Regions from separate parts of the Paenibacillus hebaui genome, predicted to be linked through region 1. Evidence: riboswitches for the same ligand, from Rfam matches in the RefSeq annotation. Region 1 holds a riboswitch; each other region holds the start of a gene.
The links. A riboswitch is a leader RNA that binds a small molecule or an ion and turns the genes downstream of it on or off. The one in region 1 is predicted to bind thiamine pyrophosphate.

Region 1 (3,262 bases):
TGCCCCAAGCCACACTTCTCCATTGGCTTTGGGTACAATGTAAATATCTTCTGCATATAACGTTCTGTCAGGCCTATAGCCTGCATCATGAGATGAGAACTGAACCGCTGCAATTTCTCCTTTGACGGGCAAAACAGGCATATTCAGACCCACATGTTTCATCAATTCTTCACCATGCAGCCCTGTAGCAATAATGACGTTCTTGGATGTCATTATTCCAAAGGATGTCTCTATTCCCTGCACACCGTTTATATCCGTATGCAAGCGGACATCCTGTATACCTTCCATCACTCGCGCACCCATTGCCTGAGCCGACTTAGCGTAAGCTTGCGTAAGATGGACAGGAAGAACCTCGCTCTCATAAGGCAAGTAATAAGCACCATAAGTATTCCTGTTTAACCATGCTGCTTCTTGTTGAACGGAGAAACGATCCCACCATATATGCTCTGTAGACAAGATAGAAGATCGATTATTCTTGTAACTGCTGACTTCACTGTATGAACGAAAAGGGGTAATAAATCCATGCTGCTGTAACCCCATTTCCACACCACTGAGTGAGCTGATACGTTCCTTCTGCTCATGAAGTAATTCTCTGCTCTGTCGGGCAAGCTTCGCCATTACAGGTTGAGTGAATTCCTCACTGTCGGCTGCAATCATTCCGGCCGCTGCACATGAAGTCCCCACGGCAATCCGCGAGCGTTCAACCAGCAGTACATCCCGTCCTCTTGTAGCAAGCTCACATGCAATGGCACAACCGATAATTCCTCCGCCTACGATAATGGTTTCTGCATAAAGCTTACTCCGAGTAGCTGCTCCTGCTTTACTTATAGATTCTGCTTCTGGATGATATCCTGAACGATTCCGGCTACGACTTATTGCTGCATCTTTCATCGTCTCATCTCCTTAGTTCAGTTTACTTTTCTGAATCCGCTATCACCTGTCGTAATGAAGCAGCAGCCAGTTCCGGGTTATGGCTCATCCAAATGGTTGAAATCACAGCAGCGCCTTGGGCACCAGCAGATCGAATCGCAGCAATATTTTCCGGTCCAATCCCGCCAATGCCAATTACGGGAATCGATACATTGGAACATATTTCAGCCAATGCCTCCAGTCCTCTTGGTTCGCTATTTGGTTTACTATTTGAGGCATAGACATGTCCGTAAAAGAGATAATTTGCTCCACGTTCTTCTGCAACTTTGGCTTCTTCCAGAGAATGAACCGATACCCCTAGCCGAAGCCGATCCTCTCGATTTAACTCACTAGAATCATAGTCTCGTAGAGCAGCCTGTCCCCAATGCGCACCGCCGAGCAACGGATCTGGAGCAAGCCGCTCTGAGCCATTCATGATAATTTGTTCAGGCGGAACCCCTTGCGACTTCAGGCTTTGTGCCCAGTTCATCCGTTGCTCCAACGTCAGCTGTTTTTCCCGGATGTGAATATAATCCACCCATCGCCATACCTCCTTAGCTGCATTCAGAAAAGAATACCTGTCTCCTCTGCCTTGCGAAACAGCATGCAGCTCGAAGGAAGTTGTCTTCACATGTTCGTGGGATAATGACGTCTCCTTCACCCTCCTTTTGTATGATATAAGCATGATATGAAACAACTACGAAACGCCTACGAAACGACAAAAAAGCCACTCCCATAGGGGAGTGGCCGCGAATTTAAATTCAGGAATCAGCTTGAATGATGACTGCCATGCCGTACTCTATGTAATAGCAACCATGAAATGCATAGTTGTAAGCTTTAACATAGAAACTGCATGCTTCATTCTGAGGCAGGCAAAGCAATCTTCACAATATAAGTGAATTGCTGTCACACTGTCATCAACTGAAACGCGCCACTTCCCTACGCTGGTATGATCCAGATCAGGTGCAAAGGGTCCAGAATCGCATTCTTCCATCTCAGCCGCCTCGCGCGGCCCCCCTAGTGTTCATATGAAGTTGTAGCCTATGTTACCATAGACCCCTTTTTTTGTCACCGTACATTTTCGTTTGTTTCATCGTTCACTCATCACCTAAGGTGGGTTGAGTTGTTCGTTGAATCTATTATTTCTCGGACCAAGCCTCAACATCCCATGTTTTGGTGACCCAGCCCTCGTAAAACTCAGGTTCATGAGATACCAGCAGAACGGTACCTTTGAATTCTTGCAGGGCACGCTTCAACTCCGCTTTTGCCGTAACATCCAGATGGTTGGTTGGCTCATCGAACAAGATCCAGTTACTTTCACGCATCAGAAGTTTGCACAAACGAACTTTGGCTTGTTCTCCACCACTAAGCATGTTCAGCGGACGAGTAATATGTTCATTCTTCAATCCACAACGGGCGAGATGACCCCGAACTTCATTCTGGGTCAGATGGGAGAACTCATTCCATACATCTTCTATCGGAGTAATATTACCCGCCCGCACTTCCTGTTCGAAGTAGGCTGTTTCCAGGTAATCCCCTAGGAAAGTCTTACCACTAAGTGGCTGTATTTTCCCCAGAATGGTCTTGAGCAATGTGGATTTACCTACACCGTTACAGCCGACAATGGCGATTTTCTCACCGCGTTCGATGGTCATTGTCATCTTGGGTAACAGAGCATGTGAATATCCAATTTCAAAATCAATACCCTCGAAGACCGTTTTACTGCTCGCCCGGGCATCTTTGAATTTGAATGTTGGTTTGGCAGCTTCATCTGGACGATCAATCCGTTCAATCTTGCCAAGTTGCTTCTCACGGCTCTTGGCACGACCAGAAGTGGAAGCACGCGCTTTGTTCCGCTGAATGAAATCTTCCTGCTTCTTGATGTACTCCTGCTGTTTCTCATAAGCATCGATATGCTGAGCTTTATTCATATCGGCCATTTCAAGGAATTTGTTATAGTTCGCTGCATAACGCGTTAATTTAGCAAATTCCAGATGATAAATGACGTTGACGACTTCATTCATAAACTCTGTATCATGCGAGATCAGAATGAACGCATAAGGGTAATCCTTCAGGTAACGTATCAGCCACTCTATATGCTCCACATCCAGATAGTTCGTCGGCTCATCCAGCAGAAGAGCAGTAGGTTTCTCCAGCAAAAGCTTTGCCAACAAAACCTTTGTACGCTGACCCCCACTCAGAGAGGCTACATCACGATCAAGTCCGATGGCGGACAAACCAAGACCATTAGCCATCTCTTCCACTTTTACATCAATCAGATAAAAATCACCTTGCTCCAATTGTTCCTGGATATCACCCATCTCTTCCAACAACAATTCAAGCTTGTCCGGAT
Region 2 (3,262 bases), 3.6 Mb from region 1:
CCTATCATATCCCTTAAAATGGTAGAAACGAACCAACGGACGATAAGGAGGATTTGGAATATGAGTTTTCAAAAGCGCATTGACCACGTCGGCATTGCCGTTCGTGATCTGGAGACCACGCTCCGTTTCTATACGGAGATTGTTGGTCTTGAATTGAAAGATCGGGTGACCCATACAAATGGGGTCATTCAGCTCGCTTTTCTCGGCTTCAATGGAAGCGACGAGACCGAGATTGAGTTGATTCAGGGATATAGCGACAAGCTGCCTTCCGAAGGAACGGTGCACCATTTTGCCATCCATGTTGATGATCTTGATGCTGAGTATGAACGTATCCAGGCAACCGAAGCCAAGTTTATCGACGGAGAGATGATTACACTGCCTAACGGTTATCGTTATTTCTTTATTTATGGACCAGAGAAGGAATGGATTGAATTTTTCCAGCGTCAATGAAGAACATGAAGATAAACCAGCATTATAGGCAGAGAATCTGCATGCAGAATTGGAGCTGATGTATGAATATTTTAATTACTGGAGCAGCCGGGAAAATCGGAAGAGACTTGTCCCACTATTTATCAGAAGCATTCCATCTGCGTATAACCGATCTGAATATCGATAGACTGAATGAGTATCAAGATACACGCCATGAGATTATCGCACTTGATGTGACGGAGCCAGAAGCCTGCCGGAAAGCATGTGAAGGTATGGATATCGTTGTACATCTGGCTGGGGACCCATCCCCGCATGCCGGATTCTATGAATCCCTACTGGATATCAATATCAAAGGTACATTTAACGTGCTCCGTGCCGCCAAGGATCAGGGCGTGCGAAGAGTCATTCTGGCGAGTAGCGCACAGACAATTGAAGGGTATCCTATCGATGCCCAGATCTATCCCGACATGCCGACACAACCACGTAATTTGTATGGGGTTAGCAAATGTTTTGGCGAATCACTCGCTTCCTACTTTGCTTATACTGAGAGCTTACAAAGTGTTGCAATACGCATAGGGGCATATGATGATTTTCAACCGGATGGGCCACCGCTGGAGGCGCGTGATATGAGTGCTTATATTAGTCCGACTGACCTGTGTGATTTGGTGTACAAAGCGATCACGACTGAAGAACTCGAACCGTTCACCATTCTACATGGCATCTCGAATAATCGTTTCAAACGATTAAATCTGGAATCAACGAAAAAACAGATCGGCTATGACCCAAAATCCGATGCTTTTGCACTCAGTCAGATCCCCCTATACGATACGCCACGATAAATGGTTATAAGGCCGTTATTCACGTATAACGGCCTCTTTTCTTTACGGCACATACCTCCATTGCCCCATCCAGTTCCTGACTGGACATGCATGGCCCTCTGGCCTATAATAACACCTAGTAATGCCCGTAACTTCATAGTTTCCCAGGGGAGTCGGAATTGGCCGGCTGAGAGTGTATCCCACCAAGATACTGACCCTTAGACCTGATCTGGATCATGCCAGCGTAGGAATCGGAGTATATCGAATTGGCGCAGCCTCTTTGCTGAGTGCCACACCTCTAACGCCTGCACGCGTCCCGGATTACCGGGGCGCTTTTTTATGTTCTTTTGTCTAGCGAGAGCTAAAAAAGTGACGTCATCCGGATCATAGCTGGTATAAATCTGTCGATTTATGCAAGATGCTTGGATATGAAGCCAAGGAGTACCCCGTGCCACTGGCCGGACAACATGAAGGAGAGAATCAAAGATGACATGGCGTAAAATGACAGGACTACTACTCTTATGTGTGACACTGATTGCCATAACCGCTTGCGGTGGCAAGGAAGCAGCACCCACGGAACAGAACGGCAGCAGCAACACTGAAAATAGCAGTGGAGGTGACAACGCAGCCCTCAAGGATATTAAAGTGGTGCTGGACTGGACACCAAACACGAATCATACCGGCCTGTATGCGACCGTAGCTCAAGGTTTTTATAAAGCCGAAGGTTTAAATGTAGAGATTGTACAGCCAGGTGCCGGAGGCGCGGATACCATGGTTGCTTCGAACGAAGTACCCTTTGGCGTAAGCTATCAGGAAAGTGTGACCCAAGCCCGTACACAGGGCGTTCCACTTGTCTCGATTGCAGCGGTCATTCAACATAATACGTCCGGATTCGCCGCTCCAACGGATCGGAATATTAAGTCACCCAAAGATTTCGAAGGCAAAACCTACGGCGGCTGGGGCTCCCCGGTTGAGGAAGCCGTGATGCAGTCCATTATGGAAGGCGAAGGTGCCGATGTGTCCAAAGTGAAAAATATTAATATGGGCGACGCGGACTTTTTTACCGCAGTAAAACGTGATATCGACTTTGCCTGGATCTTCTACGCCTGGACTGGCATTGAAGCCGAACTGCGCGGAGAACCAATCGACATGCTGTATGTGAAAGATTATTCCGAAGCACTGGACTACTACACTCCTGTGTTAGTAACGAATGAAAAGACGATTCAGAACGATCCAGAGCTGGTTAAAGCGTTCTTAAAAGCCACTTCCAAAGGGTATCAATATGCGATTGAACATCCCGAAGACGCTGCCAACATTCTGATCAAGGCCGTACCGGATCTGGATAAGGACCTTGTACTCGCAAGCCAGAAGTGGCTGAGTCCGAAATATCAGGATGATGCACCGCGCTGGGGCGAACAGAAGCAGGAAGTATGGAAGAATTACACGAATTGGATGTTTAGCAAAAAACTGCTTGATGAGCAGGTTGATGTGTCCAAAGCGTATACGAACGAATTTTTACCTCAATAATAATTGTTTAAGTTGAACTTTTTTACACAAACGAAGAGTGCAGAACCCATCTGAAGAAGCGAAGCGCTCACCTAAAAGCTTTCTGAAAGAAAGCTTCTTCGGAAGCATATGCTATCCCCGAATTTCCTCCATTAAAATTTATTAAAGAAATCCGGGGATAACAGTGATCGGAAGAGGGTACTGCAATCGGAGTGTTAAGTGTAAAGCTGGTTCAACTCATGCAACTTAACCCGAAAGGAACCGTGATCTCTCATGGCAAGTACATTACTCAGCATTCAGGTCATTCCCAAAACGCCGAATGGCGAAAACTCCTACCCCTACGTCGATCGTGCCATCGAAGTGATTCAGCAGTCTGGCTTAAAATATCAGGTTAACCCACTCGATACTACAATGGAGGGAGAACTGGAGGAGCTGCTTGAGGTTGTCCGTAAAATGCACGAGGTTCTCGTGGAAGCGGGCAGTCCAAGCATCATCTCACAGATCAAGAT
Region 3 (3,262 bases), 3.1 Mb from region 1:
CACAACCTAATCCTACCAAATAAGGAAGGTAACAAGAATAATCATTAGGTCAGATGTATAATGACACAGCAAAATCCCTGTCATATCGGCATTTTTGCAACCCATGTCCCTGGATCAATATGCTGATATCAACCTCAGGTATGCTAATTTGTAACGTGCGGTACCCCTAGCTTTAATTCCCTATAATAAAGAAAGACCACTACATCTGTCTCCAAATGTGTGATCTTGAATCGCTTCAGGCTGACTGAGGTAAGATGCTTAGGCTCCAAACCGCTGGCGATATCCGCATTTCCGACATAATTCCTCCACCGCTTCCCGTTTGGAGAAACCATAGAACAGATTGTTGGCTCTTTCGCCGTCCACAATCTCCGAGAAAGACTTCTCGTGAACGTTGCCCAGGTTAATTACCCCCTCACCATCAAGACAGCATGGAACGACCGTTCCATCCACAAGCACTGCCGCCTGACTGCGAAGCGCGTGACAGAAGCCCTTGCCGTCATCTTCGGGGGCATCCAGACTCGGCCACTGAAATTCATGATCCTGATTCAGGTACACATTTGGAGCAATCTTGACACCACTGCCCGGTACCACCTTTTCCTCAATGCGGAAATCCAGGTTGAACTCCCGTTCAAGGACTTCAAGCGTTTCCCGGTTTCGGCTCATCTGGGCATTTGTAAAGTTATCCTGTGTCAGATTCCAGAGTCGGAATGAAATAATGACATTGTGCTTCACGGCTTCACGGACAAAAGACAATACGTTGCCCAAATAGCCCTCACGATCTGTTGAACCTTCATGCCCATCAAAGCTGTGTAAGGAGAAGTTCATCTGGCGCAGTGCCGGCTTGCCGAGCAATTTATGTTGGGTCTTGGGCAATAACGTGCCATTGGTCGTAATATTGACCTTGAACCCTTTTTCATGCGCTGAATCCAGTAACAGATCAATTTTGGGATGAAGCAATGGTTCACCTTTGACGTGCAAATAAATATGTTTGGTATGGGGTTTAATCTGATCCAATATATTGTTGAAGACTTCAGGGTCAATGAAATTTTTAGCTCGTTTGGTCTGCGGACAGAAACTGCATGCCAGATTACATATACTTGTGATCTCAATATATACTTTCTTGAACGTTTTCAACTCAGGGTCCCCATTCTGCTTGGGAGGGAGAACAGTCCCACCCGCATTTGTGATCCGGCCAATATGCGCCACCACTATTATATCGGGTTAGGGAGCCGAGGTAAATTTCCTTTCTAATTTTCTAACAAATGCGAGAGTTCTCGTTATGGTTCCCAAGCGGTGATTCCCTCTTTACAGTTCACATCCATGTGATATATGCTGAATACACAACTGCATATTTTGAACATTTGCACTAGGGGAGCCTTACGGCTGAGACGAATTGAACGATTCGGACCCTTTGAACCTGATCTGGATCATACCAGCGGAGGGAAGTGGAGCGGCCTTTTAAGTAAGCGGGGTTTTCTCATTTTGTTGAGAAGATCAACGACGGATATAACTTACAGACCCACTCATTTCTCCGGAAATGGGTGGGTCTTTTTGTATTTCTTTTGCAGATGTTAGAGACAAACGGTCCATTATGCTCCTGGTACCCAAATGCAGTACATACCATCTCTAGGTTACACAGGAGAAAGGAGCCTTCGCAGATCAAGGTCTGGATGTCGAAATCCTAATGCCTGCTGATACGAATTTCAAAAAAGGAGGAACTTATATGTCTTATCTGGAACGTGTTCGCACTCAAAATCCACTGGTACACAACATCACCAATCTGGTCGTTGCTCCCTTTACAGCCAATGGCCTGCTCGCACTTGGTGCGTCCCCATTTATGGCTTACGCATATGAAGAAGTTGCTGATGTTGCCAAGATATCTGGGGCGGTTGTCCTGAACATCGGCACGCTGGATGAAAGGGTGGTTCAATCCATCCGACTCGCGGGTCAATCTGCCAATGCAAATAACGTACCTGTTGTGCTCGATCCGGTCGGAGCTGGCGCAACCATGTATCGTACGGAAACCGTCCAGATGCTCATTCGTGAGCTTCGCCTCACGGTACTGCGAGGCAATGTGGCGGAAGTCGCCAATGTCATCGGTGAGCGCTGGAGCATCAAAGGTGTGGATGCAGGTCACGGCGAGGGTGACCGGATCGGAATTGCGGAGCGAGCAGCGCAGAAACTCGGCTGTGTTGTGGTTATCACTGGAAGAGAAGATATCATTACCGATGGACAAACCACATCTCTCACGAGTAATGGACATGCCCTGCTCACTCAGGTTACTGGTGCAGGCTGCCTGCTCAGCTCGGTTATCGGTGCTTTTGTAGCCATAGCCGAATCGGGGGACGATTTGCTCAGCAGCGTTGTTGAAGCACTTGCTTTCTATGGCGTGGCAGCAGAAATTGCGGCAGAGCATACCGCCCATCAGGGGCCGGGCAGCTTCCAGATTGAATTGTTGAACCAACTGGCTCAAGTGACACCTGACATCTTGGCGCAGCGGGCACAACTTCGCCAGATCAGCGGGGGTGTACAATGAGTATCGCTCAAGCGTTAACGATTGCAGGCTCGGATAATGGAGGCGGGGCCGGAATTCAGGCTGACCTAAAAACATTTCAGGAGCTCGGCGTGTATGGCATGACCGTCATTACAGCAATTGCTGCCCAAAATACAACAGGTGTACAGGGTGTTTTTCCCATCCCTTACGAGGGTATCGCTCAACAGTTGGATTCGACCGGGGAGGATTTCCAGCCCACGGCGGTGAAGACAGGCATGCTCTACAGCACCGAGATTATACGGCTGGTCGCTGAGAAGTGGCAGCAATTCAACTGGTCTAATCTGGTTATCGATCCGGTTATGGTTGCCAAAGGCGGTGCCCCGCTGCTCCAGCAGGAAGCTGTACAGGCGTTGGTTACGGAGCTTTTGCCGCATGCTCTGATCACAACACCCAATATTCCGGAAGCGGAACTGCTTACCGGGATGTCCATTACGAATCTGAGTCAACGGGAAGAAGCCGCAAGACGGATTGTACAGATGGGCTCGACGTATGCTTTGGTCAAAGGAGGCCATGCTGAGGGAAGTGGTATGATTGTGGATGTGCTCTATGATGGACAGTCTTTTCATTATCTGGAGCATGTTCGTGTCGTGACTCGCCATACCCATGGAACAGGATGCACGTATTCTGCAGCCATCACAGCCGAACTTGCCAAAGGTCTTCCTGCTCTGGCTACCGTCACGACCGCGCGAGCATTCATTCAGGCAGCCA

Region 2: another riboswitch for thiamine pyrophosphate. It lies ahead of ACR32F_RS02140 (ABC transporter substrate-binding protein); the one in region 1 lies ahead of ACR32F_RS18075 (thiamine phosphate synthase).
Region 3: another riboswitch for thiamine pyrophosphate. It lies ahead of thiM (hydroxyethylthiazole kinase); the one in region 1 lies ahead of ACR32F_RS18075 (thiamine phosphate synthase).

What each region holds. Positions count from the first base shown of each region.
Region 1 is NZ_CP196836.1:4,093,473-4,096,734, forward strand. Features, by position in the region: gene thiO (glycine oxidase ThiO) at 1-891, opposite strand, end outside; gene ACR32F_RS18075 (thiamine phosphate synthase) at 914-1,570, opposite strand; TPP riboswitch at 1,829-1,938, opposite strand; gene ACR32F_RS18080 (ABC-F family ATP-binding cassette domain-containing protein) at 2,049-3,262, opposite strand, start outside.
Region 2 is NZ_CP196836.1:461,786-465,047, reverse strand. Features, by position in the region: gene ACR32F_RS02150 (VOC family protein) at 61-450, shown strand; gene ACR32F_RS02145 (NAD-dependent epimerase/dehydratase family protein) at 513-1,268, shown strand; TPP riboswitch at 1,404-1,516, shown strand; gene ACR32F_RS02140 (ABC transporter substrate-binding protein) at 1,734-2,774, shown strand; gene ACR32F_RS02135 (MTH1187 family thiamine-binding protein) at 3,027-3,262, shown strand, end outside.
Region 3 is NZ_CP196836.1:954,037-957,298, reverse strand. Features, by position in the region: gene ACR32F_RS04250 (radical SAM/SPASM domain-containing protein) at 259-1,134, opposite strand; TPP riboswitch at 1,359-1,461, shown strand; gene thiM (hydroxyethylthiazole kinase) at 1,724-2,536, shown strand; gene thiD (bifunctional hydroxymethylpyrimidine kinase/phosphomethylpyrimidine kinase) at 2,533-3,262, shown strand, end outside.